3 regions of the Rhizobium sp. KNZ14-9A genome follow, and region 1 is predicted to be linked to each of the others. Evidence: predicted binding sites of a transcription regulator. Region 1 holds the regulator's gene; each other region holds the start of a gene.
The links. The regulator LexA, encoded in region 1, represses DNA repair genes until DNA is damaged. The targets are predictions, from matches to a motif close to TGTTCNNNNTGTGTTCNG.

Region 1 (10,229 bases):
ACGCGCCTATCATGCCGGGCGTATTGCTGGTCGAAGGTATGGCACAGACGGCAGGCGCTATATGCGCCAAGAAGGAAGGCCAGACCGGCAACCTCGTCTACTTCATGACGATCGACAATGCCCGCTTCCGCAAGCCGGTCGTGCCGGGCGACCGCGTTGAATATCACGTGCAGAAAATCAAGCAGCGCGGCAATATCTGGAAATTCCATTGCGATGCGAAGGTCGACGGTGCACTCGTCGCTGAGGCCGATATCGGCGCGATGATCGTACGTAAGGACAACGCATGAGCATGATCGCCGAAAGCGCCAGAATCCATCCGATGGCCGTGGTCGAAGACGGCGCCACGGTCGGTGAAGGCGTGGTTGTCGGCCCGTTTTGCCATGTTGGCCCCAAGGTCACGCTTCACGATAATGTCGAACTGATCAGCCACGTCGTGGTTCTCGGTCTGACGACCGTCGGCGCCGGTACGCGTATATTTCCTTCGGCCGTCATCGGCGGCGACTTGCAAAGCGCCCGTCACAGCGCCGTCGACACGTCGCTGATCATCGGGCGCAACTGCACGATCCGCGAGGGCGTTACGATGAACACCGGCACCGTCGAACATGGCGGTTCGACGGTAGTCGGCGACAACAGCCTTTTTCTCGCCTATTCGCATGTCGCCCATGATTGCCGCGTCGGCAACCATGTCATCATGTCGAATAATGTCATGCTGGCTGGCCATGTCTCGGTTGGCGATCACGCAATCATCAGCGGCGGCGCCGCAGTGCACCAGTTCACGCGAGTTGGCAAATATGCCTTTGTCGGCGGTCTCTCGGCCGTGAGTTACGATGTCATTCCCTACGGCATGCTGAACGGCAATCCAGGCATTTTGAGTGGCCTCAACGTCGTCGGCATGACGCGCGCCGGCGTTGATCGCGCCGTCATTCACACGGTTCGCCGTGCCTATAAGGCGATCTTCGAGGGTGCCGGCTCGATCCGCGAGAATGCAGCCCAAATCCGCGACGAATATGCCGATTGCGAGCAGGTGGTCGAGATCCTCGATTTCATCGCGGCCGAAAGCGATCGCGCGTTGTCTTCGCCGAGCCGGGGACAGAAGGGCTGATCTGTGGCTTCCGCTGGCGATACCGCTGAAGGCCGGCTAGCGATCATTGCCGGCGGCGGCCTTCTGCCGTCGTATGTCGCCGAAGCTGCGCGTTCGGCCGGCGAAAATCCAGTTATCGTGATCCTGAAGGATGAGGGCGACCGTCGTTGGGACGGTTTCGACCACGCCACGATCGGTATCGGTGATTTCGCTTCGCTCGATCGGCTTTTCAAGCGGTATGGAGTGAGCCGTGTCGTCATGTCGGGCAGCGTCCGTCGGCGACCGGAATGGCGCGAGGTGCGGCCGACGCTGCGTATTCTGACCAAGGTACCCGCCGCCATCCGTACGCTGCTTTCCGGGGGCGACGACACCGTTCTGAAGATGGTCATCAAGCTGATAGAAGGGCGAGGTCTGCGTGTCGTAGGCGCCCATGAGATTGCACCGGATCTGCTGGCAACCGCAGGCCCGCTGGGTGCTGTTTCGCCCAATGAAGAGGATCGTCGTGACATAGAGCGCGCAGGCAAGGCGGCGGATGTGCTTGGCAGTCTGGATATCGGGCAGGGCGCTGTATCGATCGGCGGACGCGTCGTCGCTGTTGAGGGCGTTGAGGGCACGGACGGCATGCTTGACCGCGTGGCGAACCTCAGAGCAGCAGGCCGCATATCGCCGCGCCGGCGCGGTGTGCTGGTCAAGCTCAGTAAGCCGCAGCAGGATATTCGCGCCGACCTGCCGGCGATTGGTGTGTCCACCGTGCTCAACGCCAAAGCCGCCGGGCTTGCAGGAGTGGCCATCGAAGCCGGCCGGGCGCTGGTGCTTGATCGCGCCGCACTCATTAAAGTGGCAGACGAAAACGGTCTTTTTGTCTGTGGTATCGACAAGGGCTTGCCGGGATGGGGGCTTCAATGAGCGACAGACCGCTGAAGATTGCCGTCATAGCCGGCGAAGTCTCCGGCGATCTCTTAGGTGCCGATCTCATTGCCGCGCTAAAGAGGATCCATTCTGGGCCGATCGAACTCGTCGGCGTCGGCGGTGAGGGGTTGCAGAGCCAGGGATTGAAATCGCTCTTCGATTTCTCCGAGCTTTCCATCATGGGCATTACCCAGGTGCTGGCGAAGCTGCCGAAGCTCTGGTCTCTCATCCGGCAGACGGTAGCGGCGATCATCGCGTCCAAACCCGATATCCTGCTCATCATCGACAGCCCGGACTTTACCCATCGCGTCGCCAAGCGCGTGCGCAAGGCGCTGCCGGACCTCCCAGTCGTCAACTATGTCTGTCCCAGTGTCTGGGCCTGGAAGGAATATCGCGCCCAGCACATGCTCGCCTATGTCGACCATGTGCTGGCCGTACTTCCTTTCGAGCCAGCGGTGATGCAGCGTCTCAACGGGCCGGCGACAACCTATGTGGGTCACCGTCTGGTTGCGGACGCAGCGCTCCTGGAGACCCGGCGCCTGCGCGCTGGCCGGCAGCCCGGCAACGGTGCGATCCTGCTTCTTCCCGGCTCGCGCTCCTCCGAGATCAAGAAGCTTCTGCCTTATTTCGAAGCCGCCGCCAATGAATTCGTCGCCCGCAATGGACCGATACGCTTCATGCTGCCGACTGTGCCGCACAAGGAAGCGTTTGTGCGCGAAATGACGGCGGGATGGAAGATAAAGCCGGAAATCGTTGTGGGTGCCGAAGCGAAATGGAAGGCCTTCGCCGAAGCCGATGCGGCCATGGCAGCGTCCGGCACGGTGATCCTGGAACTGGCGCTGGCTGATGTACCCGTCGTTTCCGCTTACAAGGTCGACTGGATCATGCGCATGCTGACGTCAGACATCAAGACCTGGAGCGGCGCACTGCCCAATCTGATCGCCGACTACGCGGTCGTGCCGGAATATCTGAACGATATCGTTCGCGGCGCAAGCCTCGCGCGCTGGATGGAGAGGCTGTCAGCCGACACCTACCAGCTCAAGGCGATGAAGGAAGGCTACGAGCTCATCTGGCAGCGCATGCAGACAGAAAAGCCGCCTGGAGAGCATGCAGCACAGATATTGCTCGATGTTCTAACCAACAAAAAACCCGGCCACTCCTGACCGGGTTTTCTTTTTGCTTCGAAGTCAGCGCTCAGCGCTTGGAAACCGGTACGTAGTCGCGCTTAGGTTCGCCGATATAGAGCTGGCGCGGACGGCCGATGCGCTGTTCCGGATCCTCGATCATTTCGTTCCACTGTGCGATCCAGCCGACGGTACGAGCCAGAGCGAAGAGCACGGTGAACATGGTCGTGGGGAAGCCCAGGGCCTTCAGCGTAATGCCGGAGTAGAAGTCGATGTTCGGGTAGAGCTTCTTCTCTATGAAGTATGAGTTGGTCAGAGCGATGCGCTCCAGCTCCATGGCGACTTCGAGAAGCGGATCGTCCTTGATGCCGAGTTCGCCGAGAACTTCATGCGTGGTCTTCTGCATGATCTTGGCGCGCGGATCGTAGTTCTTGTAGACGCGGTGACCAAAGCCCATCAGGCGGAACGGATCGTTCTTATCCTTGGCGCGGGCGATATATTCCGGAATGCGGTCGACAGTGCCGATTTCCGTCAGCATGTTGAGGGCTGCTTCGTTGGCGCCGCCGTGAGCGGGGCCCCAGAGGCAGGCGATGCCGGCGGCGATGCAGGCGAACGGGTTCGCACCCGAGGAGCCGGCGAGACGGACCGTCGAGGTCGAGGCGTTCTGCTCGTGATCGGCATGGAGGATGAAGATACGGTCCATGGCGCGTGCGAGCACCGGATTGACGACATATTCCTCGCAGGGAACAGCAAAGCACATGCGCAGGAAGTTGGACGCGTAGTCTAGATCGTTCTTCGGGTAAACGAAGGGCTGGCCGATATGGTACTTATAGGCCATCGCTGCGAGCGTCGGCATCTTAGCGATCATGCGCAGGCTGGCGACCATGCGCTGGTGCGGATCGGTGATATCGGTGGAGTTGTGATAGAAGGCCGAAAGCGCGCCGACGCAGCCGCACATGACGGCCATCGGATGGGCGTCGCGACGGAAGCCGGTGAAGAAGCGGCTCATCTGCTCATGCACCATGGTGTGGTGCGTGACGCGGTAGTCGAAGTCCTTCTTCTGGGCGGCGGTCGGCAATTCGCCGTAGAGCAGCAGGTAGCAGGCTTCCAGGAAGTCGCCATGCTCGGCAAGCTGCTCGATCGGGTAGCCGCGATGCAGCAGAACGCCTTCGTCGCCGTCGATATAGGTGATCTTCGATTCACAGGATGCAGTCGACGTAAACCCGGGATCGTAGGTGAAGGAAGCCGTGTTCTTGTAGAGGGCACCGATGTCGATGACGTCGGGTCCAACCGTGCCTTTTCGCACGGCGAGATCGACTGATTTGTCACCGATTTTGATTGTAGCGCTTTGATCCGTCATGCTGATCCTCCGGGGTGGCGGTGGCGCCGCAAAAGCGCCATAAGGGTTAAGCGTCCTAAGCGATAGCTATATGATCGCGAAGCTAATGCCAAGTTACCGTGATGCCATTTTGTGCATCGCGGCATCATCTTTTAGGCAGTGCAGCGATGAGCTAAATGCATATCAGAACACCATGATTTGACTGGACTTTTTGCTCCCGCGAATTTTCCTCTTATTTCAATCGATTATTGTTTGCTCGTTTTGATTTCAGGTTGCATTCTGCCGGTATCCGGGGGCGGATCCAGGCGATTATGGCAGGGTTAGAGACAAGAGAACGACAAGAGCAATCCATTGATGAAAAGATGGATTTTGCTGGCATTGCCCCGCGCGCCATTGTGACGCAATCGGCTCGGACCCAGGTTGCGATCCCATTTCGATGGCGATTGGTGACTGTTGCGAACCGATACGTCGGGTCGTCGATGCGTATGGCCACCGAAGAGGCCGGCCACGGTCGCCTCATCCTCTTCTCTCCGGTCTTCCTTGGTGCAGGTGCCGCGACTTGGTTTCTGGCGGCCTCGGACTTTCCGGCCGTGTCGCTCGGTCTCTGCCTGCTTGCTCTCCTTATTGCCGTTGCACCCTGCGGTTATGCCCGGACGAAACTGCGGGCGACGCTGCTTGCTCTACTTCTTTTTGCCGGTGGAATGCTCTCCGCGCAGATCGAAACATGGCGGGCAAAGACCCTGATCCTCAATTCAGCCGTAACGACGACGGTGACCGGCCGGATCGAACGCCGAGAAGGCGATGGCCAAGGGCGCTGGCGTTATATTCTTGACGTCACCGGCACGGATGCTCCTGAGATCAAGCGTCCGCCCGAACGCATCTCCGTGCTGGTCCGCGGGGCCACCCAGCCGTTCGAACTTGGCGACGTCATCGAGGGCAGGGCGCGTCTCACGCCTCCGGCGGGACCGGCGCTCCCCCACCTCAATGATTTTGCCTTCAGTGCCTATTTTAACGGCATTGGTGCCAACGGCTTCTTCTACGGAGCACCGAAGAGGGTTGCGGAACAGCCGGAGCGAGCGAGTTTGGTCGGTGAGGCCATTCTGGAGTCGCTTTACCGCCTGAGAAGCGGCATTGGCGATCGGATCCGCTCCACGCTACCCGGCGACACCGGCGCCTTTGCAGCCTCCCTTGTCACCGACGAGAGACGGGCGATCTCGGATGAAACGACGGAGGCGCTGCGGCAATCCGGCCTTGCGCATATCATCGCGATCTCCGGCCTCAACATGGCGCTTTCCGGTGGCATCTTCTTTGTCGGGCTGCGCGTCATTCTCAGTCTTTTTCCCGGCATTGCCCAGGCGTGGCCAACCAAGAAGATCGCGGCGGCCGGTGCGCTTGCTGCGGTGACGGCCTACTATTTGATCTCGGGTTTTGCCGTCTCCGCCGAACGTGCCTTCATCATGATGGCGATTATGCTGGTTGCCGTCTTCTTCGACCGGCCGTCGATCAGCCTCAGAAACGTGGCGCTATCCGCTCTCATGATCCTCGCGGTCTCGCCATCGGAAGTGCTCGGACCAAGCTTCCAGATGTCGTTCGCCGCAACACTTGCCCTGGTCGCAGGATACGACCTTTGGAAAGGGCGGCCGATGCGGGAGAATGCCTTTGCCAAGCTGCCGATCATGAAGCCCTTCTTCATGGTTGGTGGCTTCTTCGGTGGCGTTTTCCTGACGTCGCTGATCGGTGGTTTCTCGACGGCGCTGTTTTCGATCGAGCATTTCCACCGGCTGACTGCCTATGGCCTGCCGGCAAATCTCGCGGCCATGCCGGTCATCACCTTCATCGTCATGCCGGCCGGGATGCTGGCAATGCTGCTGATGCCGTTTGGTCTAGACGGCTGGCTATGGCCGGTGGCAGGCTTCGGGCTTGATCTGGTGATCACCATCGCAAAGGCAGTAGCGGGGTGGGGCGGCAACATAGATGTAGGCCGCTTGCCCGGCTGGTATTTCCCGACCGCCGTTTTCGGATTTCTGCTGCTGACCCTGCTCAGAACCCGGCTGCGGCACATGGGAACGGCAATTGTCGCGGTCTCGACGCTCGCTGTTGTTCTTCTTCCATCGGAGGCGATGCCCGATATCGCTATCTCCGAAGATGGCGGCCTGGTCGCTATAGTCGATGGAGAGGCGATGGCTTCGAACCGTGAAAAGCCGCCCGCCTTCATCTTCGAACAATGGCAGAGGGCCCTTGCCGTCGAAGAGCATCAGAAGCCAGTTATGCTTCAAGCTGCCAAGGCGCCCACTGCGCCTGATGGTCAAAGACTGCAACTGTCACCCGACCAACAGAATGAAGCCAGAGAGGCAATGAGACAGGCAGTCGCCATTAGCCCGCCGTCACGCTTCTCCTGCCTGAAGGGCGCCTGGTGCACCACTTTGCTCGTCAATGGAAAGAAACTGACCGTCATCGACAATGCTGCCTATCTTGGGCCAGCTTGCGATACGGCTGATATTGTTGTGACCCCTGTCCGATTGCGCGTCGACCGCTGTCGCTCCGGCGCGCTGCTCTTTACCGGCGAGACGCTGCGCAAGACAGGTTCTGTCGAACTTCGATTCACCGATAAGGGAATTGAGGTCGCAACCGCATTCGACACATTAGGACGACCCTGGATGCGCCACCGCGCCTATGATTGGCGCAGTAACACATTCGCAGACGCCAATCTGTCACCGGTCAGTGATAGCGGCGAATGAGGCCGACGAGCTTGCCCTGGACCTTGACGCGATCCGGCGGGAAAATGCGGGTCTCATAAGCGGGGTTTGCTGCCTCGAGCGCAATCGATGCGCCCTTGCGGCGGAAACGCTTGAGCGTTGCTTCCTCGTCATCGACGAGCGCGACGACGATATCACCCGGATTGGCCGTGCTGCCATTGCGGATGATGACCGTGTCGCCATCGAAGATACCGGCTTCGATCATCGAGTCGCCGCGAACTTCCAGCGCATAATGTTCACCGGAGCCAAGCATATCGGCGGGAACGGTGATGTCATGCGTATTGTTCTGGATTGCCGAGATCGGAACACCGGCGGCGATGCGGCCCATGACGGGAACGGAGACCGCATTGCCGTTATCGGCAGCGGGTGCGGGCTTCGCCGAGGCAGGAGGCGCCACAGGCTGGGGCTTGCCGAGGCTGCCCTCGATGACGCTCGGTGAAAAGCCGCGCCGAGGCTGCAGGCTCGGGCTGTAGGCTTCCGGCAGTTTGATGACTTCGAGCGCGCGCGCCCGGTTCGGAAGCCGGCGAATGAAGCCGCGTTCTTCGAGCGCCGTGATCAGCCGGTGAATACCGGATTTCGAGGCCAGATCCAGTGCGTCCTTCATCTCGTCGAAAGACGGTGGAACGCCTGACTCCTTCATCCTTTCATGAATGAAAAGAAGGAGTTCCTGTTGTTTGCGCGTGAGCATGGCGTCTCCCCAGTCTTGAAACAAATCCAGAACGGACACTATATGTTCCATATGTGTTCCGCAAGTAGCTAAATTTTCGTAAAACTTCTGTTCAATCTGTCGAGAATTTGATTTTTATCGCCCTTATGCCTGTCTGGCCTTGTTTCACGAGGCTTGCTGAAGCACATCTCCTTGTCACTGCTGGGAGAAGAACCGATGAGCCAAGACACGCTTCCGATCGATCATCTCGTTTTGCCGGTTACCGATATCGACCTAGCCCGCGAAAGGCTGGGCAAGCTGGGCTTTACCGTCGCGCCCGATGCCCGCCATCCCTTCGGCACGGAGAATGCCTGCGTTTTCTTTGCCGACAAAACCTATCTTGAGCCGCTCGGTGTCGCGAGCGTCGAGGAGAGCGAGGAGACGGCACGTGAGGGCAATGTATTCACGGCCCGCAATCAGGCTTTCCGCTTCCGCTGCGGCAGCGAGGGACTGTCCGCCATCGCCTTCGCCACCGCGGATGCAAAGCATGAACATGCTCGATTCGTGAAGGGCAGCATCTGCGCTGGTTCTGTGCTGCAGTTCGAACGCCCTGTGAGAATGCCGGATGGCACGGAGAGCATCGCCGGCTTCCGGCTTGCCTTCGCTGCCGACCTCCGGGCGCCGGATTTCTTTCTCTTCGCCGTCGAGCGCATCAATCCGCTTCCAACCGATCGCAAGGTGCTGGAGACCCACGCCAACGGCGTGACGGGCATTGCCGAGATCGCGCTCGCAGCCCCCGAGCCGACAGCCTTCGGCGAGTTCGTTGGCTCGGCGGCAAAAGCCGCTTCTGCTGGCGATACGAGTTTCGGGCTGGAGGTGCTTACCGGAAGCGCAAAGATCAGCCTGATGACCCCGGAGGGGCTGGAGGCCTATTTCGATCTGGCGACGCCGAATATCGATCGCGGCCTGCGCGGTCGGGCGATCCTCTTTGCCGTCGGCGATCTGGCCGTGACAGAAGCGCATTTGGCTGCTAACGGGATGACCTACACACGCAAGGGCAACCGTATTCTGGTGAAGCCCGCGCCCGGCCAGGGCGTGCTCTTCGCTTTCGAGGAAACATCATGAGCTCTACTACGAACTCCGTTGTGACGGTCGGCGAAGGCGCCGGCAAGGTCACCTTCTCCAATGCTGCACGTCTGTCGCTGATTGCTGGCGCTTGCGAAATGGAAAGTCGCGACCATGCGTTCATGGTTGCCGGCACGTTGAAGGAACTGTGCACCAAGCTCGGCATCGGGCTCGTCTATAAGACCTCGTTCGACAAGGCGAACCGCTCTTCCCTGTCGAGCAAACGCGGTGTCGGCCTTGAGAAGGGGCTTGAGGTTTTTGCCGATCTCAAGAAGGAACTCGGCATTCCGGTTCTGACCGACATCCACACTGAAGAACAGTGCGCCGAAGTGGGCAAGGTTGTCGACATCCTGCAGATACCGGCCTTCCTGTCTCGTCAGACGGATCTCCTGGTGGCTGCGGCAAAGACCGGCCGCGTTATCAACGTTAAGAAGGGCCAGTTCCTGGCGCCCTGGGACATGAAGAACGTGCTCGGTAAGCTCAATCAGAGCGGCAATCCGAACATCTTGCTGTGCGAGCGCGGCGCTTCCTTTGGTTACAATACGCTGGTCTCCGACATGCGTTCCCTGCCGATCATGGCAGCAACCGGCGCCCCCGTTATTTTCGACGCCACGCATTCAGTCCAGCAGCCCGGCGGGCAGGGGGAAACCTCCGGCGGAGAGCGGCAGTTCGTGGAGACGCTGGCGCGCGCTGCCGTGGCCGTCGGCGTTGCCGGGGTCTTTATCGAAACCCATCAGGATCCGGATAACGCGCCCTGCGACGGGCCGAACATGGTCTATCTCAAGGACATGCCGCGGCTTCTCGAGAAGCTTCTCGCCTTCGACGCGATCGCCAAGGCCGCCTGAACGACAGGCAGCATCAGGCTGCCGCGCGGGACGGGCGCCTTTCCTCCAGTGCGAAGCGGGAGAGCATGCGCCCGAGATGGGACGCCTCGTTGCCGAGTTCCTGGCAGGCGGCGTTTGTCTCCTCGGCCATCGCGGCATTCTGCTGTGTCACCTGATCCATACGGTTGACGGCAGCGTTGACCTCGACGAGCGCGACCGACTGTTCTGAAGACGAGCGCACGATCGCTTCGATCAGCGCCGTCACCTGCAGCACCTGGCGGTCGATATCGCCGAGTGCCTCGCCGGTGCGGTTGACAAGTGCCACGCCCGCGGAGACCTGCCGCGACGACGTCTCGACGAGAAGCTTGATCTCCTTGGCGAGATTGGCGGAGCGGCCGGCGAGCTCGCGGACTTCCTGGGCGACG
Region 2 (10,229 bases), 1.4 Mb from region 1:
TGCCCGGATTTTGCCTGGATTATTCAGGCTGCGCGGCGGGCGGTACCGGCAACCTGCCGACCTTCAGCACGAGCGCGGAAACGCTGCAGCAGTTCGATGAGGTTCTCGACCCCATCCTTCAGCCTGCGGGTTTCGGCAGACGTACGCTCGACCATGCCGGAATTCTGCTGGGTGATCGTGTCCATGTTGCGGATCGCCACGCTCACCTCGTTGACGCCGGTCGCCTGATCGCGGGCGGCAGCCGCAATATCGGCGACGAAGCTGTTGATGATGTCGATACGGCTGATCATGTCGCTCAGCGCCTCACCGGTGCTGCTGACGATGTTGACGCCCTCGTTTACCTGCGTCGAGCTTTCGGAGATCAGATTCTTGATCGCTTTGGCGGCATCGGCCGTGCGCTGGGCAAGCTGACGGACTTCCTGTGCGACGACCGCAAAGCCCTTGCCGGCATCACCAGCACGCGCAGCTTCGACGCCGGCATTCAGTGCCAGCAGGTTGGTCTGGAAGGCGATCTCGTCGATGACGCCGATGATCTTGGCGATTTCGGTGGAGGACTTCTCGATACCCGCCATGGCCGAAACGGCGCTGGTGACGAGTTCGCCGGAATTCTTGGCTTTCTCCTGCGTTTCGCGCACGGCGCCGGACGCCTTTTCGGCGTTGGCGGCGGTCTGGCTGACGCTGACGGAGAGCTGTTGCAGCGCAGCCGAGCTCTCTTCGACGCCAGCTGCCTGCTGCGCGGTGCGCAAGGCGAGATCGTCCGTCGCCTTGGACATCACATCGGCACCTTCGAGAATGTGGCCGGACGTGGTGCGGACAGACGTGAAAGATTCGCGAAGAGCGTTGACGGCCCTGTTATAGTCTTCAGCCATTTGGCGAAAATTCCCGGGCAGATCGGCAGGAAGGGTCGCTTCGAGATCGCCACGCGACAGTGCTTCAAGGCCGCGGCGCAGATGTTCCAGTGCCAGCGCTTGATCGGCTTCTGAGCGGGCGCGTTCTTCTTCCAACGCGTGGCGCTTTTCCTCGAGCGCTTCCAGATAGACGGAGATGGAATAATCCATGTCGAGCATCGCCGCCTTGATGACGGCGGTCAGCTTTTCGGCAAGCGCCTTTCCCTGCTGACGGGCAAAGAGCGATGGCCACTGCTTTTCCATGAGGCCACGGACGAGCTCCGACATGACAAGCGCATAGCCGCCGATATACCAGCGCGGCTCCAGGCCGATGCGGGCATGGGTGCGGCCGACGGCAGTAACACCATTCACATAGCTTTCGTCGAAATTGCCGCCCGAAAGATTGCCCCAATGTTCCTGCTGGCGCTTCTTGGCGTGGCCCATATGGGCCTTGTTGGAGAAGAAGCCTGCGACCGCCGGGGTCTTTGCGAGCTTGCTGTAGAACTTGTCGAGTGCGCCGCCGAGAAGCTCCGAGATCGCCGGCCGTAGCTCCCGCAGGTTCTTGCGCGCCTCATCGTCAAGCTCAATGAAGTCAAGGCGCTGCCTGAGGGCATTGTCGGTCTGGTGGGAAGTCATGGGGGATCTCTATCTGGCGAATGCGGAGGGAAATTGCAGCGCCAGATTTGGTGAATATGGTTTAGCAATCGTTAAGTGCGCGACCGATTTTTCTTCCGTTACAGTAAATTAGCGTCGTTAGCATTAGTAATACGGCGTGGATTGTTCACGTTTTGATCTGGATATTGCCGCTTATTTTGTTATGGTGCGGCATGACCGTGACATCCGACTCACTCACCATTTCCCTGCCGATACTGAGCCCCGGCGTGCTTGCACTTGCCGGCGGCGCACTCGCCGTTCTCATTCTCGTGACAATCGTGTTTGCCTTGCGCAATGCGGGCATCCGTCGCGAGGAAGCTGAAGAGGCCAATCTTCGCGCCGCGGAAAGCGAGGCGCGCATGGCAGAACTTCTGAAAATACAGGCGGAGATGCAGGGACGCATCTCGACCATGACGGAAGTCTTCGGTGCACGGCAGGCCGAACTCAATCAGGCGATCAACCAGCGGCTCGACGGCATGTCACAGCGCATGAGTTCGACGCTGACCGAGCAGACGAAATCAACGCATGACAACCTGCAGAAGCTGCAGGAGCGCCTTGCGGTGATTGATGTCGCCCAGAACAATATCCAGACGCTCGCCAAGGATGTCGTCGGACTGCAGGCCATTCTCTCCAACAAGCAGACGCGTGGGGCTTTCGGCCAATCGCGCATGGAAACGATCGTCGCAGATGGTCTACCGATGGGCGCCTATGCCTTCCAGCAGACGCTTTCCAACGGCTCGCGACCCGACTGCACGATCAGGATGCCGAATGGCGCACCACCGCTCGTCATCGATGCCAAATTTCCGCTCGAGGCGTGGAACGCGATCCGCGATGCAAGCGGCGCGGACGCCGGTAAGCTTGCTGGTCAGCAGTTTCGCCGTGACATGGAAGTTCACATCAAGGATATTTCCGAGAAATATCTGATCCAAGGCGAGACGCAGGAGACGGCTTTCCTCTTCGTTCCCTCGGAATCGATCTTCGCTGAAATTCACGAAAATTTCGAAGGGATCGTGCAGAAGGCGCACCGCGCACGCATCGTTATCGTCTCGCCTTCGCTCTTGATGCTGTCAATCCAGGTCATTCAGGCCGTGCTCAAAGACCAGCGCATGCGGGCGCAGGCGCATGTCATCCAGGGAGAAGTCGCCCTCCTCATGGACGATCTCGGCCGGCTCGACGAGCGCGTACGCAAGCTGCAGGGACATTTTTCCCAGACGCAGCGCGACGTGGACCAGATCATTACCTCAGCGGACAAGCTCACCAAGCGCGGCGCGAAGATCGAGGCGCTGGAATTCGAAGCAGGCGGCGACGGCAAGCCAACCCGCGAGAACGAGCCGTCGGCGAAATCCGTCGAAAGCCGAACCGGGTTGCTCAAGCTCAGGGTGGTTGACGAGGAGTGATCGCTTCGGCAGTGTCGCGGCCCGAAGCAAGGGACGGACATGCCATGATCACAGTTTTCGGCTCCATCAATATGGACCTTATCGCCACGACCAAGCGCCTGCCGAAGCCCGGCGAAACAGTTGCCGGCAACAGCTTTGCAACGGCTGCCGGTGGCAAAGGCGCCAATCAGGCGCTCGCCGCCCGGCGAGCAGGCCGCTATGTCCATATGGCGGGCGCTGTCGGCAAGGATGCCTTTGCCGAGGGCGCCCTTGAACTGCTCGACGGCGCAGGCACCGACCTTTCCCGCGTCAGCCATGTCGAGGGGCCGACGGGCACAGCTCTCATTCTTGTCGGCGGCGACGGCGAGAACATGATCGCGGTCATTCCCGGCGCGAACGGCAAGGTGAGCGGCGACAACGCCGAGGCTGCCGTCAACGCCATGAACGAGGGCGATATACTCATGCTGCAGCTCGAAATTCCTGTCGAGGCGGTCGAGCACGCGCTTGCTGCCTCTCGCGCCAAGGGCATCACCAGCATTCTCAATCTTGCCCCGCTCATTCCGGATGCGCCGCGACTCGGCCGGCTGGCCGATATCGTCATTGCCAATGAAACCGAGTTCGAGCGGCTGGCGGGACAGGAAAACATGAGTGCCGGTGACCGCGAGGCGGCGTTGGAGCGCCTGCATGCCGAGACCGGCCAGACGCTGATCGTCACGCTCGGCGGCGATGGCGTCATCGCGATCCGGGATGGCCAGATTTCCCGGGCGCAGGGCCTCGTCATCGAACCCGTCGATACTGTCGGCGCCGGCGATACGTTCTGCGGTTACTTCGCAGCAAGCCTCGATGAGGGGCTGGATTTCAACTCGGCGCTGCGCCGTGCAGCGGTCGCCGGCTCACTTGCCTGCCTGAAGCCGGGGGCACAACCCTCCATTCCGCTCGCAGCCGAAGTCGCAGACAGAATATAGTCCAGTCCAGCCGCGAACAATCGATAGAAAGCCACCCCTAGTTTTGGGGTGGCTTTCCGGATTTGCTGCCGAAACATAGCGAATTTCATTCAAATTTAAGAGGTTTCTGGCGATCCTTCGGGCGATCGCCACCTCGTTCATCTTCGAGGCGGTCAACCCCATGGCTGCTCCATGATAGAGCGTGCCTTACCCGCTGTGCCGGAGAATGGCCCTTCGGTGCGTCCTTGCCCCAAGGAATCTATGTTCATTTTCAGAATGAAATCGCTTGCGGCGAAGCTCATCGTCATTACCGGTGCCGCCATTGCACTGGTGCTTGTCGTTTCGAACCTCTTCCTCATCGACCAGACCCGTAACCGCGTCCAGACCCTGACGCTGGATCAGGCCAACTCGGAAGCCAAGTCGATCGCCAACGAGATTGCAGCCAATGTCGGCGAGCTTGCGAGCGCTGCTCGCACCATGTCGGGCGTCGTCGGACGCGGACATGAAGGCAAGATCCTCGATCGCAAGGGTATCATCAGCATTCTGAAGGCCAATCTCGAACAGAACGCTTTCGCCTTCGGCAGCTGGTTCTGCGAGCAGCTTGGCGCCTTCGACGGCAAGACCACGGAAATCGCCAACAACAATGACGAAGGCACCAACAAGGTCGGCGCCTTTACGCCTTACTGGTCGAAGAACAGGACTGGCGACATCCAGTTCTCGACCTTCGACAACGATTACACCGCCGAATGGTGGAAGCTTGCTGCCGACAGCGGCAAGGGCGCGATCACGGCGCCCTACCTCGCAGAAGGCACCGACGTCCCGACGCTGCTGACTTCGATTGCCTATCCGGTCATGTCCGGTGGCAAGATGATCGGTGTGGAAGGCGTCGATATTTCGCTGAAATCGCTTACCGACAAGGTGCAGGCGCTGCGCCCCTTCGGCTCCGGCCGTGTGACGCTGATCGCCCAGAACGGCAACTGGATCGTCGCTCCGACCCCCGACCTGATGTCGAAGCCCTATGGCGACAATCCTGGCTCGGCTGACGTAAAGGCTGCGCTTTCGTCCATGAAGGTCAGCCTCGTCAAGAACCTCAGCTTCGACGGCCTCGATCCCTTCGACCGCGTCGTCTATCCCTTCGCAGTTCCCGGTCTGAACGCCAACTGGGTTGTGCTGGTTGACGTCCCGCACACGGCGATGAATGCTCCGGTCCAGGACCAGACCTTCATGATGGTCATCAATGGCATCATCGTGCTCGGCGCCGTGCTGCTTGCCCTCTACTTCGCCGTCCGCTCGCTTGTTCAGCGTCCGCTCGCTGGCCTCGTTTCCAGCGTCAAGGCACTGAGCGACGGAAAATATGACGAAACGGTCGCCGGTCAGAACCGCGCCGACGAAATCGGCTCTGTCGCCAAGGCTCTCGAAGGCTTCCGCTTCGCGCTTGCCGATACGCGGCGTCTCGAAACCGAGGCTGACAACCAGCGCCTTGCCGCCGAAACCGAACGCGGTCGCTCGGAATTGGAACGCCAACAATCGGTCAATCTGCAGCGTCACATCGTTTCGATCGTCGGTGCAGGCCTTTCCGAACTGTCGCAGGGCAATCTCGGCCACCGCATTACAGAGGAATTCCCCGGCGAATACGGCAAGCTGAAGCAGGACTTCAATGCTGCTCTCGCAAGCCTCGAGGAAACCATCAACACGATGAGCCTCAGTGTCGTCAATATCGGCTCCGGTACGGGCGAGATCAGTAACAGCGCCTCCGACCTTGCCAAACGCACCGAGCAGCAGGCGGCAAGTCTGGAAGAGACGGCAGCGGCGCTCAACGAGCTGACCGCCCAGGTCAATTCCAGCGCCGAGAACGCCCGCACCGCAGCTGACAACGTCAATCTCGCCTGCGAAGACGCCGAGAAATCAGGAGAAGTGGTGCAGAAGGCGATTGCCTCCATGCACGGTATCGAACAGTCCTCGACGGAAGTTTCGCGCATCATCGGTGTTATCGACGAGATCGCCTTCCAGACGAATCTTCTGGCTCTGAACGCCGGTGTCGAAGCGGCCCGCGCCGGTGAAGCAGGCAAGGGCTTTGCAGTCGTCGCACAGGAAGTCCGGGAGCTCGCTCAGCGTTCGGCGAATGCCGCCAAGGAGATCAAGACACTCATCAACACCTCGGCCGCCCAAGTCAAGGAAGGCGTCGATCTCGTCGGCCGCGCCGGCGACACGCTGCACAAGATTGCCGAGCAGGTGATGGGCATCAACGGCCTTATCCGTCAGATCTCGGCCTCGGCCAGCGAACAGGCCATCGGCCTGAAGGAGATCAACCAGGCCGTGAACCAGATGGACCAGGTCACGCAGCAGAACGCCGCGATGGTGGAAGAAACCACTGCTGCCAGCGTGACGCTGAACGACGAGGCCCAGACGTTGAAGAGGTTGGTCACCCGCTTCCGCGTCTCCGGGCAGGGAAATGCCGCGGCAACACTGCGCTCCACCGCACAGCAGATGCGCGCACCGGCTGCGCCGGCACCACGCGCGGCCGCTCCGGCACCGCGCCGAGCCGTTGCCCAGTCTCGCGGCTCAGCGGCTGTTGCCCAGGATAATTGGGAAGAGTTCTGATCGCTGATCGCATGACAAGAAAAAGGCGCCTGAGCGATCAGGCGCCTTTCTTGCATTCCGGGTAGATCGTCGACCGTCAGGCAGCGTTCGACGTCTGCTCTTCATTGAGGAAGGCATAAATCGCCGAAGCGGAATCGGTCGCGCGCAGCTTGGCGACCAGATCATGGTCGCGCAGGACACGGGCGATGCGCGAAAGCGCCTTGAGGTGATCAGCACCGGCGCCTTCCGGCGCCAGAAGCAGAAACACCAGATCGACTGGCTGGTCGTCCAGCGCTTCGAAATCGACGGGCTGTTCCAGCCGGGCGAAGATACCGACGATGGAGTGGATATTGACGAGCTTGCCGTGGGGGATGGCGATGCCGTTGCCGACACCGGTCGAGCCCAAGCGTTCGCGCTGCAGGATCACATCGAAGATTTCCCGTTCGGAAAGCCCCGTAGTCCTGGAGGCTTTTGCTGCCAATTCCTGAAGCAACTGTTTCTTGGAATTTACCCTGAGGGCGGCAATGATCGCATCCTGGTGCAGCAAATCTGCCAATGCCATTTCTTTTTCCTTCTGTCGCCGAGAGCACGGGTCCGGGGGAGCGGCGCCCTGCGCCGCTCCCCCGCCCTGATCTCAGCCTTTGATATTGGCCGAATCGATCCAGCCAATATTTCCGTCGTGACGACGGTAAACGATGTTGAGCTGTTCCTTGCCGGGGCTGCGGAACAGGAGAAGCGGCTCGTCGGTCATGTCGAGCGCCATGACGGCGGTTGCAACAGACATCGTCTTGAGCTGCTTGGTGCTTTCGGCGACGATGGCCGGAGCGAAATCGTCCGGAACCTCGTCTTCATGATCGGGAACCGCATCCATGACGGTGTAGGCGACTTCTGCAAAGCCGTTACCGTTCAGATGATTTCCGGCGTGGTGATCCTTGAGCTTCCGCTTGTAGCGGCGCAGCCGCTTCTCGATACGCTCGGATGCCGCATCAAAGGCAATCTGCGGATCCATGGCCTCGCCTGCCGCATGCAGCACGACGCCGCTATCGAGATGAAGCTTGCAATCGGCGGAAAAACGAGAGTTCGACTTTTCCACGATCACCTGACCGGAATATCCCCCGTCGAAGTATTTCGTGACGGCCAAACCAATTTGGTCCTCGATCTTTTGACGGAAGGAGTCACCAATTTCCATATGTTTACCGGATACACGCACACTCATGGAGTTTCCCTTCTTATGGTAGTTTGCGAGTATCAGTTTACGCCAAGCCTTAACCTCATCCAAGCACTTCGCGCAATCTCAAGCAAGATGAGCTCAAGTCTGCGTGTCCCTGGTGCCTTGAGGATGATGGGGATAATGCCCGGATGCCCTTCGCTGCTCCGATTGCGGCGGGCTTCTAGCGACAGCCTCCCGGAAAGTCAATAGCCCGGCACAGCGAGGTCTAGCATACGCGGAAAACGTGCATTGAAAATCCCATGAAATTGGGATGTCTCCGCCATCAACGGTTCCAGGCGGCGATCATTGGCTCGCCCCAACGTTGCAAGTCAGAAACCGGCGACCTTGGCCAGTGCGCGCTTTTCCCTGCGGCGCTGGACGGAAGAGGCGATGTTCATCGCCTCGCGGTATTTGGCGACCGTACGACGAGCGAGATCGATGCCGCCCTTTTTGAGCATATCGACGATATCATCATCGGAGAGTACCGCATCCGGGCTTTCCTGCAGGATCAGCGTGCGGATCTTGTGGCGAACTGCTTCAGCCGAATGACTGTCACCGCCCTCGACGGCGCTAATCGAAACCGTGAAAAAGTATTTCAGTTCGAAGAGGCCGCGCGGCGTCAGCATGTATTTATTCGACGTGACACGGCTGACCGTCGATTCATGCATCTTGATCGCCTCGGCCACCGTCTTCAGGTTCAGCGGCCGCAGATGATCGACGCCGTGCAAGAGGAAGGCATCCTGCTGGCGCACGATCTCGCTTGCGACCTTCATGATGGTCTTGGCGCGCTGATCCAGGCTGCGCGTCAGCCAGTTGGCGGTCTGCAGACATTCGGAGAGGAAGGCGTGATCCTCGCCGTTCTTCGCGACGCGCGAAAAATAGGACTGATTGACGAGGACCCGCGGCAGCGTATCCGGGTTGAGCTCGACCAGCCAGGCGCCATCCGAGGAGGGGCGGACCACGACGTCAGGCATGATCGCCTCTGAAACGCCAGCCTCGAAACCGCTGCCGGGCTTCGGATTGAGTTGGCGGATTTCGGCGAGCATGTCGAGCAGGTCTTCCTCATCGACGCCGCAGAGGCGTTTCAGGGTGACGAAGTCGCGGCGCGCCAGCAATTCGAGATTTTCGACCAGCGCCTGCATGGCGGGATCGAAACGATCCTTCTGGCGAAGCTGGATCGCCAGGCATTCGGCAAGGCTACGGGCGAACACGCCGGGCGGATCGAGCGTCTGCAGCGCTGAGAGCACGCGCTCGATGTCGTCTGCATCGGTACCGAGACGCTCGCCGGCTTCCGCGACATCGGCCTGCAGATAGCCGGCATCGTCGAGCTGATCGACCAGATTCTGGGCAATCAGGCGATCGGCCATATCGGGCAATATGAAGGGTATCTGCTGGGCAAGGTGGTCGCGCAAAGAGACCTGACCGGCGACGAACTCATCGAGATCGTAATTGCTGTCAGCACCTTCGGCGCTGCCCGGCATGGATTTCCACTGGCTGATGAGTTCGGGGGCGTCGAGGCGCTGCGGTGCGCCGTCATCGGGGAAGACATTGGTGTAATTGGCATCCAGCTCGTCACTCAGCCGGCTTGAGCTCCCATTATCGTACCAGTCGCCGGACAGCGTTTCGCCGCGATCCTCATATTCGCCGTCCCCCGCATCATCCGTTTGCTGCGGGTATGGTTCGTCCGCAGCCTCGCCGCGTTCCCCGGCCTCGCCCTCGTCCGACGGAAGTTCCAGAAGTGGGTTCTTCTCCACTTCCTGGGCGATGAACTGAGTGAGTTCGACATGCGTCATCTGCAGCAACTGGATGGATTGCATCAGTTGCGGTGTCATCACCAGGGACTGGTTCTGTCGCAGAAAAAGATTGGCAGACAGGGCCATGGCGGACGCGAAACTCCCTCGACTCCTCCAGGAAACCGCGTCTGATGAAGATTTCAGGCCACGGAATTCCGAGTTGGCCCAAAAATTGCTTTTTTATCCTACTTGGTCAAGCGGAACCTATGCCGCAGCCGCAATTTTCTGTCGTGCAGGACCGGTTCAGAGACTGAAATTGTCGCCCAAGTAAAGCCGGCGCACTTCCGGATTGTTGACGATGTCGTTCGCGCGTCCGTGGGTCAGCACTTCGCCAGCATGGATAATATAAGCCCGGTCGATCAGCCCCAACGTCTCACGCACATTGTGGTCGGTGATGAGAACGCCGATGCCGCGTGCCGTCAAATGATGCACGAGGTTCTGAATATCGGCAACCGAGATCGGATCGACACCTGCAAAGGGCTCGTCGAGCAGCATGAAGGTCGGGTCGGTCGCAAGTGCGCGGGCAATTTCTAGGCGTCGGCGTTCACCGCCCGAGAGAGCCACGGCGGCACTCTTGCGGAGCTTCGCGATGTGAAACTCCTCAAGCAGTTCGTCGAGCTTGTGCTCACGCGCCGCCTTGTCCTTTTCATGGACCTCGAGAACGGCGCGGATATTCTCCTCCACCGTCAGGCCGCGAAAGATCGAGGCTTCCTGCGGGAGGTAGCCGACGCCGAGGCGCGAGCGACGATACATAGGCATCGTCGTCACGTCGTTGCCGTCGATTT
Region 3 (10,229 bases), on a different contig from region 1:
CCGGCCGAACTTGCCTGTTCGGGTGCAGGGTCCGGGTGTTTCAGTGGAAATTGCGGCTTTTGACCTTCAGAGTGTCGATATGCAGGTCCGGGATGAAGATGTCGCGCGACTTCATCGCCGCCGCCGCCGTTTCGCGCGGATCGGCTCTTTCGGGAGAACCATGGGCAAACTCGTCTCCCCTTCCCGTCGCCAGGCGGAATTCCACATCCCGGTCAGCGAGATCGTTCAGGCTGTTCGACAGGTCGAAGAGTTGCTGGGCAACGAGATGAACGACATCGCCCTCCCGCTGGATGCGCCCGTTGATCGCCATCATCGAGGCGCCAAGCGCAATCCGTCTCGACCGCTCGAAGAGCTTGGGCCAGATGACGACATTGCCAACCCCTGTCTCGTCTTCCACCGTCAGGAAAATCACACCCTTTGCCGAGCCGGGCCGCTGACGCACCAGGACCAGTCCGGCCGCCATCAACCATCGGCCGTCGGAGGCCGACATTGCCTCCGAACAGGTGACGATGCGGCGCTCGGTAAGCTCTCGACGTAGGAAACTGACCGGATGGTCCCGAAGCGTCAGTCCTGTATGCCCGTAGTCGAGGACGACGTTATGGCCCTCAGCCATCGGCCGGAGTTCGACGTCTGGTTCCTGTTGCTCTCCGACCGTCCTTTCCTCCCGTACTGCGGCCGCCGCAGCAAAGAGCGGCAATGGCTCATCTCTTAGCGCCTTGATCGCCCACAGGGCATCGCGACGCTCGAGGCGGAAGGAGGGTCGGAAAGCATCCGCCTCGGCAAGTTCCACCAGGCAGGCGGCAGGAACACCGGAACGACGCCACATGTCGTCGACACTGTCGAAGGGTTGATCGGCTCTTGCAGCGACGATCCGGGCGGCATCAGCCGTTGCCAGACCACGTACCATGCGCATGCCGAGCCGAACTGCGAGCCGGTTGGAACCCGCGACCGGTTCCAGCGTGCAATCCCAGCGGGACCGGTTGATGCAGACGGGCCGGATGGCGACGCCGTGTTCCCTTGCGTCGCGCACGATTTGGGCCGGCGCATAAAAACCCATCGGCTGGCTGTTCAACAATGCCGCACAGAAGACATCCGGATGGTGGCACTTCATCCAGTTCGAGGCATAGGCAATCAGCGCAAAGCTTGCGGCATGGCTTTCCGGAAAACCATAGGAACCGAACCCTTCGAGCTGACTGAATGTCTTTTCGGCAAATTCGGGCTCATAGCCGTTGCGGATCATGCCGGAGATCAGCTTATCCTTGAAGCGGCTCACCCCGCCGGTGAATTTGAAGGTCGCCATGCTTTTTCTGAGCTGATCGGCCTCACCGCCGGTGAAGCCCGCGCAGACCATGGCGACCTTCATGGCGCTTTCTTGAAACAGCGGTACGCCGAGCGTCTTGGCGAGAACGGATTCCAGCTCGGGCGTCGGATATTCGGGCTTCTCCTTGCCCTCCCGGCGACGGAGATAGGGATGCACCATGTCGCCCTGGATTGGACCGGGGCGGACAATCGCGACCTGGATGACGAGATCATAGAAGGTTTCGGGCTTGAGGCGTGGCAGCATCGACATTTGCGCGCGGCTCTCGATCTGGAAGGTGCCCAACGTATCGGCCTTGCGGATCATCGCATAAGTCTTCGCATCTTCCTGCGGGATGGTCGCAAGATCGAGATCTACATTCTTCTCCTCGCGCAGCAAGGCAAAGCTCTTGGCCATGCATGTCAGCATGCCGAGCGCCAGCACGTCGACCTTCATGAATTTGAGTGCCTCGACGTCATCCTTGTCCCACTCGATCACCTGCCGATCGACCATGGAGGCCGGCTCGATCGGCACCAGATCGTCGAGCCGGTCATGGGTCAACACGAAGCCGCCCGGATGCTGGCCGAGATGGCGTGGCGCACCCATCAGCTGCTGGGCAAGCCGGAGGGTGAGTGCAAGCCGGCGGTCGTCGGGATTGAGGTTGAGGTCTCGGACATGTTGTTCACCGACGGCCTCGCTCCAGGCCCACACCCCCGATGAAAGTGCCTTGATCAAATCCTCGGGCAGTCCGAGCGCCTTGCCGACGTCGCGGATGGCGCCCTTCGTCCGGTAGCGCGTGACGGTGGCGCAGAGTGCCGCCTTATGGCGCCCGTACGTCCTGTAGATCCACTGGATGACCTCCTCGCGCCGTTCGTGTTCAAAGTCGACATCGATGTCGGGCGGCTCGTCGCGTTCCCTGCTGACGAAACGTTCAAACAAAAGGTCGTTGGTTTCAGGGTCGATGCTGGTAATGCCGAGGATGTAGCAGATGGCGCTATTGGCGGCCGAGCCCCTCCCCTGACAAAGGATGCCCTGGCTGCGGGCGTAACGAACGATCGAAAAGACCGTCAGGAAGTAAGGCGCGTAGCGCATTTCCTTGACGAGATCGAGCTCGTGGCGGATGGAGCAAAGCACCTTCTGCGGCAGGCCATCGGGATATCGCGCCGGGATGTGTTCCCGGACATAGTGTTCAAGCGACTGCTGCGCGTCCATGCCGGCAACAATTGCTTCCTCAGGGTACTGACAGGTCAGTTCTTCCATGGAGAACGTGCAGCGCGCGACAATCTCCATCGTCCGCGCAAGCGCTTGCGGATAGCGTGCAAACAGCCGCTGCATTTCCTCCGGCGACTTGAGGTAACGGTCGGCATGGCGTTCGCGCTCGAAACCGACATCGTCGATCGTCGTGCGGTTTCGAATGCAGGTCACCACGTCCTGCAACTGCCGCCGGGCGGGCTCGTGAAAGAGCACGTCATTGGTGACGACGGTTTTGACCTTGTGGCTGGCAGCCATCACGGCAATTTCGTGCAGCCGGATCTGATCGTTCGGCCGGCGCCTGAGGCTCAAAGCTACATAGGCTCTGCTCTGGAAAATCTGCGCCATCTTCCTGAGCTGGAGGGCGCATGTCTCATCGGCGAGATCCGGCACCAGGATGGCGATCAGCCCTTCCGCATAGAGAGCGACGTCGTCGAGCGCCAGGATGCATTTGGCCTTCCCGCCCCTGCTCTTTCCGAGCGTCAGCAATCGTGTCAGCCGCGAGTAGGCCGCACGGTCTGTCGGGTAGACGAGGATCGACATGCCGTCCGTCAGGTCGAGACGACAGCCGACGACCAGGCGAAGACCGGTGGCTCGCGATGCCTCCAGTGCCCGCACGATACCCGCTAGCGAATTGCGGTCGACAATGCCGAGAGCCTCTATGCCGATGGCCGTGGCGGTCGCAAACAGTTCGTCGGCCGAGGATGCGCCGCGCAAAAAAGAAAAATGCGTCGTGACCTGCAGCTCGGCATAGGTCATGTGAAGGCTCCATGCATGAACCAACGATGCGATCCGGTCTCGGGGTCGACACCGTCGCCAGCGCGATAAATCCAGTAGCGTTCACCGGCCTCGTCCGCGACGGTGAAATAGTCGCGCACGGCGACCCATTCCGACGATCGCTGCCACCATTCGCCGAAGATGCGCTCGGGCCCGTCGGCCTGTTTCACCCGGTATCGCTTACCGCGCCAGGTGAACCACACGGGAGGGTGGTCGGGCAGCAGCGCCATGACCTCGATCGGTTCCGGGCGATCCATCAGCCGGACCGGGCGCGGCCAGTTCAACGGCCAGCTCTGTCCCTGCTCTTCGGCGACAGGCGAGATGCTTTGCAGTGATCGCTCCGCAACGTCGCTGGCCACCGGCGCGACGCGGTAGAGACGGAATTTTCCACGATTGCCGAGAATGTCGACGAAAGCGCCGATATCGACCTTGGCCTCTTCGATCAGGGCGGAAGCAAACTGCCTGTCTTTAAGCGGCTCGACCATGATGGCAGTAAGGCAGAGCTTCTCGATGCCGAAGCCCGGATCGATGCGTTCGATCCGATCGTGCAGGAGTTTGGTCAGCCAGGCAATGTCACGGACAGGCTTTGCAGTTCCGGCCCTCAACGCCTGGACCGTATTGTCGACCCGGTGGACGATGAGGTCCGTGCGGCGTACGCCAAGTCCCCTTGCCTCAAGGATATGGCAGAGCCCGCGCACCAGCAGCGAGACATATTTGGCGATCGTCTCCGCAGCGCCGATCGGATCTGCGAAGGACCTTGACACTTCGACGAAGTCGGGCGAGCGGATTGGATCGATGGGCTCGGCTACCCGGCCAAACATCTGATCGAGCCTGCGTGTGATCTCCGGGCCAAAGCGCAGGGTCAGCGGTGCTCTTGGCGTTGCCGCCAGTTCACCGACGGTGCGAAACCCGAGGATACGCAAACCTGTCACGACCTCCGCGTTGAGACGAAGCGAGGCAATCGGCAGATCGGTAACGGCATCGACTGTCTGGCCTGGTGCCACCACGCTTGTCTCGTTGCCGATCGAGCGCGCCAGTGCATGGGCTGCTCCCCAGCTGTCTGCGACCGCTGCCCGTGCCGCCAGACCTTTGGCGCGGAAGCTGTTGACCAGAGCCGACAGCATGGGTCCCTCCCCGCCCTGCAGATGGTCGGCACCCTCGGTGTCCATGACGATGCCGTCAGGTGGGTCCAAGGCAACGACAGGCGAATATCGGGTGAGCGCCCAAAGGGTGATGCGCTCCAATGCCGCAAGATCGGCTGCAGGATCGGCATCGACCATGTTAAGTCCCCGCACGAATGCCTGCGCCTTGGCGGCCGGCATGCCGATAGTCAGGCCAAGCTTTGCGGCGTTTGCGTCGACCGCCGACAGCCATCGCTTCGACCCGCTCTTTGCGACCACGACAAGCGGTGCGTCAGCCGGAAGGGACGGATCGACGCGTCTGATCCGATCTGTCCGCAGCGTCGGAAGATATACGGAGACGACCCTGGCCATCACATGCCTCGACGATGAAATCTGTACTTTCTCCGGCCTTGATCCTGATCAATTCGGCGAGCCACCTGGCCCGACCGATGCCGGGAACGGGCAGCGGCTCGGACGGCAAGACCGAAATGCGCCAGCGCGAGGCAGCGGCCGTTGGATGCCCGAAATCACTTGCTTCCGTCTGGCGTCGCCAGCGCCGGATGATCAGCCCGAGCGTTCCGGATCTCTCCGCGGCCAGTTGCAGGCGGCGTGAAACGACCATTGGCAAGCGCACCGTTTCGGCCACGACCGCGCCAAGCCCGCCGAAGCGCAAGGCCTCCTCACAGGCCTCAAGCACATATTCCTCGTGAACCGCCTCGACATAGATCACGCGATCCGGATGAAGGCCGGTCTGCGCGAGCGCGGGTGCGAAGAGATCGGGACGCGCCAGGCACCACACGACCGTGCCCTTGGTGCGGGCCGCTATGCCTGCAACAAACAAGGCAGCAGCAGCTCCGTTGACGGCGCCGGCCCCGCCTCCGGCGAATTCGTGGATAGCGCCATAGGCGAGTCCCCCGCCGGGAAGCTTCTCGTCGATTTCGCCGACACCGAAGGGCAAAACCGCCTTCGGACGGGCAGCCGCCCCTTCGAGATGCTGGATGCGCTCTCGAAGCTCGTAGATAATTCGGTTTGCGCCTGGCCGAGCCATTGTCCGGTCTTCATCATATTAAACCTATCCACACCGCAGGAAGGCGGATATGTTCTTTATTTGTTCCTAATTCAGACGTGAGTCAACGTAGCTGTAGAGGTGAATATTCCTAACAGGGCGCTATCCGCGCCTTTAATGGCAAAAAAATAGAGTTAGTTCAACTGAATGGCCGGATTCCAACCAACTTGAAAAATATCGGCATAAGAAAAAATACCTATGTTTGCTCCCCCCTCCGGCCTCAACTCTCCGTGGCCGTCTGCAGGCAAATCCAGGAAATCCTTGCCGCCGCAGCGATGATCGAAACAGTCGCCCGACGGGCCGCCCGGCTCCTGACCGGATGGCCAGCTTTTGCTTTTGAAAGCAGGGAACTTTTCGTTTGGTCTGACGTTACAACGCGGCAGATAGTGCGCCGGAGTTGATGGCTGGAAGAATGATGCGCGTCCAAACACCCATTTTGACTGCCTCCGTGCTTGCAATTTTGGTTGCGCTTGTCGCCGTCAATCCATTCGGCCGTCATCTGGTCGACCCCCGCTCGACATCAGCAATTATGAGAGAGGGTCATTGACGAATGCGCCGCTCGATCTCGTCTGCGGCGTGCTCAGCTGTGAACACGCGTGGTCGGACGAAGCTTGATAGCACGGCCAAATGCCTATGATCGCGCTTATATCCCGCCTTTGAAATCCTGTTGCCTCTATCCCGCCATGCTGCCTCGTTCAGCGCAAAAGAACACAAAACCAGGAGAATGATTTGGCCCGTCCAAAAGGCAATCCGATCGACGCTGTCGTTGGACAAAACCTGCAGCGTATTCGAAAAAGCAGAGGAATTAGCCAAACCGCACTTGGTGAGGCGCTCGGCATTTCCTTCCCGCAGATCCAGAAATACGAGACAGGCATCAATCGCGTCAGCGCCAGTGCGCTTTACGAAATGGCGCGCGCCCTCGGGGTGTCACTGGATGACTTGTTCAGCGGGGCCGAACAGATTTTCAGCAACGATCCGACGCGAGAGCCAAACCTCGCCGGACGACGACCGACAGAAATCGATCAGATCCAGAACCCTGCCATTCGCGAGGCGATGCGGAGTCTCATCACGCTGGTATCTGGGCCGGGCACGCAAAATGAGGTCGGAGCGGAAATCGCGCAATAGCGTTGCGACCTGGGTCGTCGTTCACTTAATCGGGCTTTAGCCGAAGCAACCATGTGCTCGCTGTTCTGCCCAAGCGTATTCTCCACAATGACAGTACTGACGGACAAGGGCCTGCGGCACCGGCGGTGCGGCGGCAGTTGGCAGCGAGGTCGCCGTCATTGTTGCGAGACAACGTGCTCTCCAAGGACGTCCCCCACATTCAGATTATAGCTGAACAGGTGAATCTCGATATGCAGCCGCCGCTGAACCTGCTGACGGCGTCCGTGCAAAGTTTACCGAAATGTTTCCCAAGCGATGCCGAGCTACCACCCTTGGGCATCAATCTTGCTGAAAACTTCACCTCCCACACGAGGCGAAACCTCTAAACTGGCTCTGCACTCGTCAGCTCTAGAAAGGGAGGAGACGATGACAGACGCGTTGAGCGGGATTGTATTTTTGACAAGGTCAGACCTCGCTACGAGAGGCTGCGCGCTGACGACCAAGGACGTGCACGAGGCCGCAGCGCGAGCCTGGGCCGAAATCCGGTCCGGGGCTGCGCGCGGCGGCAAGGCGGTCCTGTCCTTGCCCGAAGACGAGTTTTGGTCGGTCCCCGATTTTACCGCCTTCAAGCCTGATTTTGCCCAAGAACGTCTCGGCTGGAAGCTGTCGTCTCTCTATAGCGTCAGCTCGACGCATGGCGGGGTGAAGATCATCGGTGCCAATGCCTTCAATCGCAGCCTCGGGCTTCCGAGATCAACATCGACCTTCATCCTGCTCGACAAGTTCACACTTCGCCCGATTGCGATCCTCGACGAGACGGCGCTTTCGGCAGACCGGACCGGAACCTATGCCTCACTCGTCGCAGAAGCATGTCTTGCCCGTGGCACTGCCTCCTGCGTCTATCTGGTTGGAGCCGGGCCGGTTGCGCAGAGCGTCATCCGGTCGCTTGCCTTTTCCTGCGCGGACAGGATCGAGCAGATCTTCGTCCGCGCCCGCAGATTGGAAAACGCCCGCGCGCTTGCAATTGCGCTCTCGGGCGAAGTCAAGATCCCGCTCGTCCCTGTCGATGACAACCGGACCATGCGCTGCTGCTCCCTGGTCGTCACCGCGTCCAATGCCCGCGAACCAGTCTTTGCGGACGAGGATCTGGCGCAAGAGGCGACCACGCTCCATCTTGGAGGCAACGAGGCGCCGGAAGATTATCTGAAACGGGTGTTTCGAACCGGCCTCATGGTTTGCGACGATCTCCAGACCGTTTCGAGGCGCAATTCGCAAAGCATCGCCCTGCATTTTTCCAGCCGAGGCCTGTCGCTGGAAACGATCGGACCGCTCATCGGCATACGCGAACTCGCAAATCCAGCACCCTGGTACGAAGACAATGCCGGACCGACCTGCGTTACCTGTGTCGGCCTGCCAATGCTCGATCTCTTCGTCGCCCAGGCGAGCTTCGATAAATATTGCCGTGCACATGCAGGATCGGAGGTGGATCGGACATGTCCTATCTGACCCGCATTCTGGCCGAGCATGTGCGGGCGGCACCGACAGAATATTGTCCTGCCATCGCTGACGTCGCCAGACGTTGTATCCTGGATCTGCTGGGCGCTGCTATCGCAGGCCTAGCCATGCCGAGCGCGGTAGCTGCGCGCACCATGGCCGCACCGGTCTTTGGCAGCGGCGAGGCGCCGATTTGGTGCGCCGGCAGGTGCGCGCCGGCGGGTGCCCTTTTCTGCAATGTCACTGCCGCATCCGCGCTCGACATCGACGACGGCAATCGCGCGGCTCGCGGCCATCCGGGGGCATGCGTCATCCCCGCGGCGTTGCTGATAGCTGGCCAGACCGGAGCGACGGGACGTGAACTGATCAGCGCGATCATCTGCGGCTATGATGTCGGCGCGCGCATCGCCGCCTCGCAGACGACGGACGGAATTCGCACACGCCAGTCCGGTCGCTGGGCAGCCTTCGCTTCGGCCGCGACAGCCGGCCGCCTGTTGCAGCTGGAGCCTGTCCGGCTTTCGCATGCTCTCGCCATTTCGGGCGTGATGGCGCCGAACCAGCTTGCCAATGGCAGTTCCGGCTACTCGCGGCTGACAGGCAACGATGTCAAGGAAGGTATCGCATGGAGCAGCCTGCTCGGCATAACGGCGGCCCATCTCGCGGCTGCCGGTTTTACAGGGCCTGAGGACCTTCTCGATCACCCGGACTATTACGATGGCAGCCGCATTCTCGGCGGGCTCGGTCGCCATTGGGAAATCGCCGACACCTATTTCAAGCCCTATGCCTGTTGTCGCTACATTCACCCCGCACTCGACGCCTATAGCGAGCTCGCCGCAGATACGATTGGTCCCGACGACATCATCGAGGTCGAGGTCCAGACCTTTGCCTGGGCCTTGAAGCTTGCCAACAAGGTATCGCCGGAGAGCCTGGTCGACATGCAATACAGCCTCCCCTTCTGCATGGCGATCCTCGCCGTCGATGGCGTCCAGGCGCTCGCACCGATCGATAAAGCTGCGCTTGGCCGAACGGACCTGATCCGTTTCGCGCAGAAGGTTCGGCTGAGCGTCGATCCCGATCTCGACCGGTTCTTCCCGGCGCAGACTCTGTCGCGCGTCGTCATACGCACCCGGACGCTCGAACTGACCTCTGATATCCACACTCCGCTGGGCGACAAGACGCGGCCGATGGGCTGGAAGGCCATCTGCCGGAAATTCCGCAATCTGACACGCCACCAGCTTCAGGACGCAGAGCAGCAAGACATCATTGGCGCCGTCGCCGCGCTGCCAGGCGGGGGCGCTGCCGCGATCGCTGATCTCCTGCAGGCGCTCCGCCGGACGTGCTAGCAGACTGGGATCTGCTTCAGGCGAGCGGAAAGGACATCAGAAACCGATCCGCCGATCGACCGACGAGGCTTCCATTGAAGACGACGATCCGGCCGGCGACGAGAACGTGACGGACACGGCCATGATTATGGGCCTCGCTGATGACGATATCGGCGCGTTTTCCCGTGGCGATCAAGCCGCGGTCGCCCGCCAGTTCGGGCAGAATGCGCGCAACATTGCCGGTCGCCAATGCGATCGCCGCTGCGGGCGCGATGAGCCTTTTTTGAACCAGGCGATGAATGGCCTCCAATATGCCGTCCCAGTCGCCGCCGGCATAGTCGGTAGAAAGCGTGTCGGCGAGACCGGCTTCGATCAGGGCATCGAGATTGTCCGGGCCGTTGCGCCATCGCGTGGAAATGCAATCGAGCGTCGACACATCGACGAAGGCGCCGAGATTGCGGAGCGCGCGCGCCGTTTCCAGTGCTTGGCTTGTCGTGAAGGAAGGATGATTGCTGTGACCTGCGACGATGCGTGCCTTGGGATGGATCCTAGCGAGGTCGATCAGCTGTTCGCCCGTCGGCGCCGCATTGTGAAAGATCGCAGGCATGCCCGTGCGCGCGGCCTCCGCGGCGATTTCGGCAAGACCGCGGCGCGCAAGCGCAACAGATGGCATCACCGTATCGTGGATCAAAGTCGCAAGGGTCTCTGCAGAGAAGTGGCCGTCGAGCACGCTTTCCTCGATGATCCGTCGGAGCGCCTCACGGTCTCCGCCATCTTTTCGCTCGAGCCTATGGCCG

Region 2: a site for LexA is predicted at 1,666-1,683, ahead of ACR9ZQ_RS23770 (DNA recombination protein RmuC). Genes of this name have one in related genera too.
Region 3: a site for LexA is predicted at 5,545-5,562, ahead of ACR9ZQ_RS03585 (ImuA family protein). Genes of this name have one in related genera too.

Annotation. Positions count from the first base shown of each region.
Region 1 is NZ_JBPGXB010000002.1:2,022,844-2,033,072, reverse strand. Features, by position in the region: gene fabZ (3-hydroxyacyl-ACP dehydratase FabZ) at 1-287, shown strand, start outside; gene lpxA (acyl-ACP--UDP-N-acetylglucosamine O-acyltransferase) at 284-1,102, shown strand; gene ACR9ZQ_RS16550 (LpxI family protein) at 1,106-1,987, shown strand; gene lpxB (lipid-A-disaccharide synthase) at 1,984-3,153, shown strand; gene gltA (citrate synthase) at 3,185-4,474, opposite strand; gene ACR9ZQ_RS16535 (ComEC/Rec2 family competence protein) at 4,765-7,191, shown strand; gene lexA (transcriptional repressor LexA) at 7,172-7,897, opposite strand; gene ACR9ZQ_RS16525 (VOC family protein) at 8,093-8,980, shown strand; gene kdsA (3-deoxy-8-phosphooctulonate synthase) at 8,977-9,825, shown strand; gene ACR9ZQ_RS16515 (methyl-accepting chemotaxis protein) at 9,839-10,229, opposite strand, start outside.
Region 2 is NZ_JBPGXB010000002.1:3,417,807-3,428,035, forward strand. Features, by position in the region: gene ACR9ZQ_RS23765 (globin-coupled sensor protein) at 24-1,523, opposite strand; gene ACR9ZQ_RS23770 (DNA recombination protein RmuC) at 1,715-2,938, shown strand; gene ACR9ZQ_RS23775 (ribokinase) at 2,983-3,882, shown strand; gene ACR9ZQ_RS23780 (methyl-accepting chemotaxis protein) at 4,123-6,462, shown strand; gene ptsN (PTS IIA-like nitrogen regulatory protein PtsN) at 6,539-7,003, opposite strand; gene hpf (ribosome hibernation-promoting factor, HPF/YfiA family) at 7,076-7,657, opposite strand; gene rpoN (RNA polymerase factor sigma-54) at 7,981-9,531, opposite strand; gene lptB (LPS export ABC transporter ATP-binding protein) at 9,688-10,229, opposite strand, start outside.
Region 3 is NZ_JBPGXB010000001.1:664,209-674,437, forward strand. Features, by position in the region: gene ACR9ZQ_RS03575 (error-prone DNA polymerase) at 41-3,307, opposite strand; gene ACR9ZQ_RS03580 (DUF6504 family protein) at 3,304-4,818, opposite strand; gene ACR9ZQ_RS03585 (ImuA family protein) at 4,739-5,494, opposite strand; gene ACR9ZQ_RS03590 (hypothetical protein) at 5,647-5,943, opposite strand; gene ACR9ZQ_RS03595 (helix-turn-helix domain-containing protein) at 6,242-6,637, shown strand; gene ACR9ZQ_RS03600 (ornithine cyclodeaminase) at 7,073-8,122, shown strand; gene ACR9ZQ_RS03605 (MmgE/PrpD family protein) at 8,110-9,453, shown strand; gene ACR9ZQ_RS03610 (amidohydrolase family protein) at 9,470-10,229, opposite strand, start outside.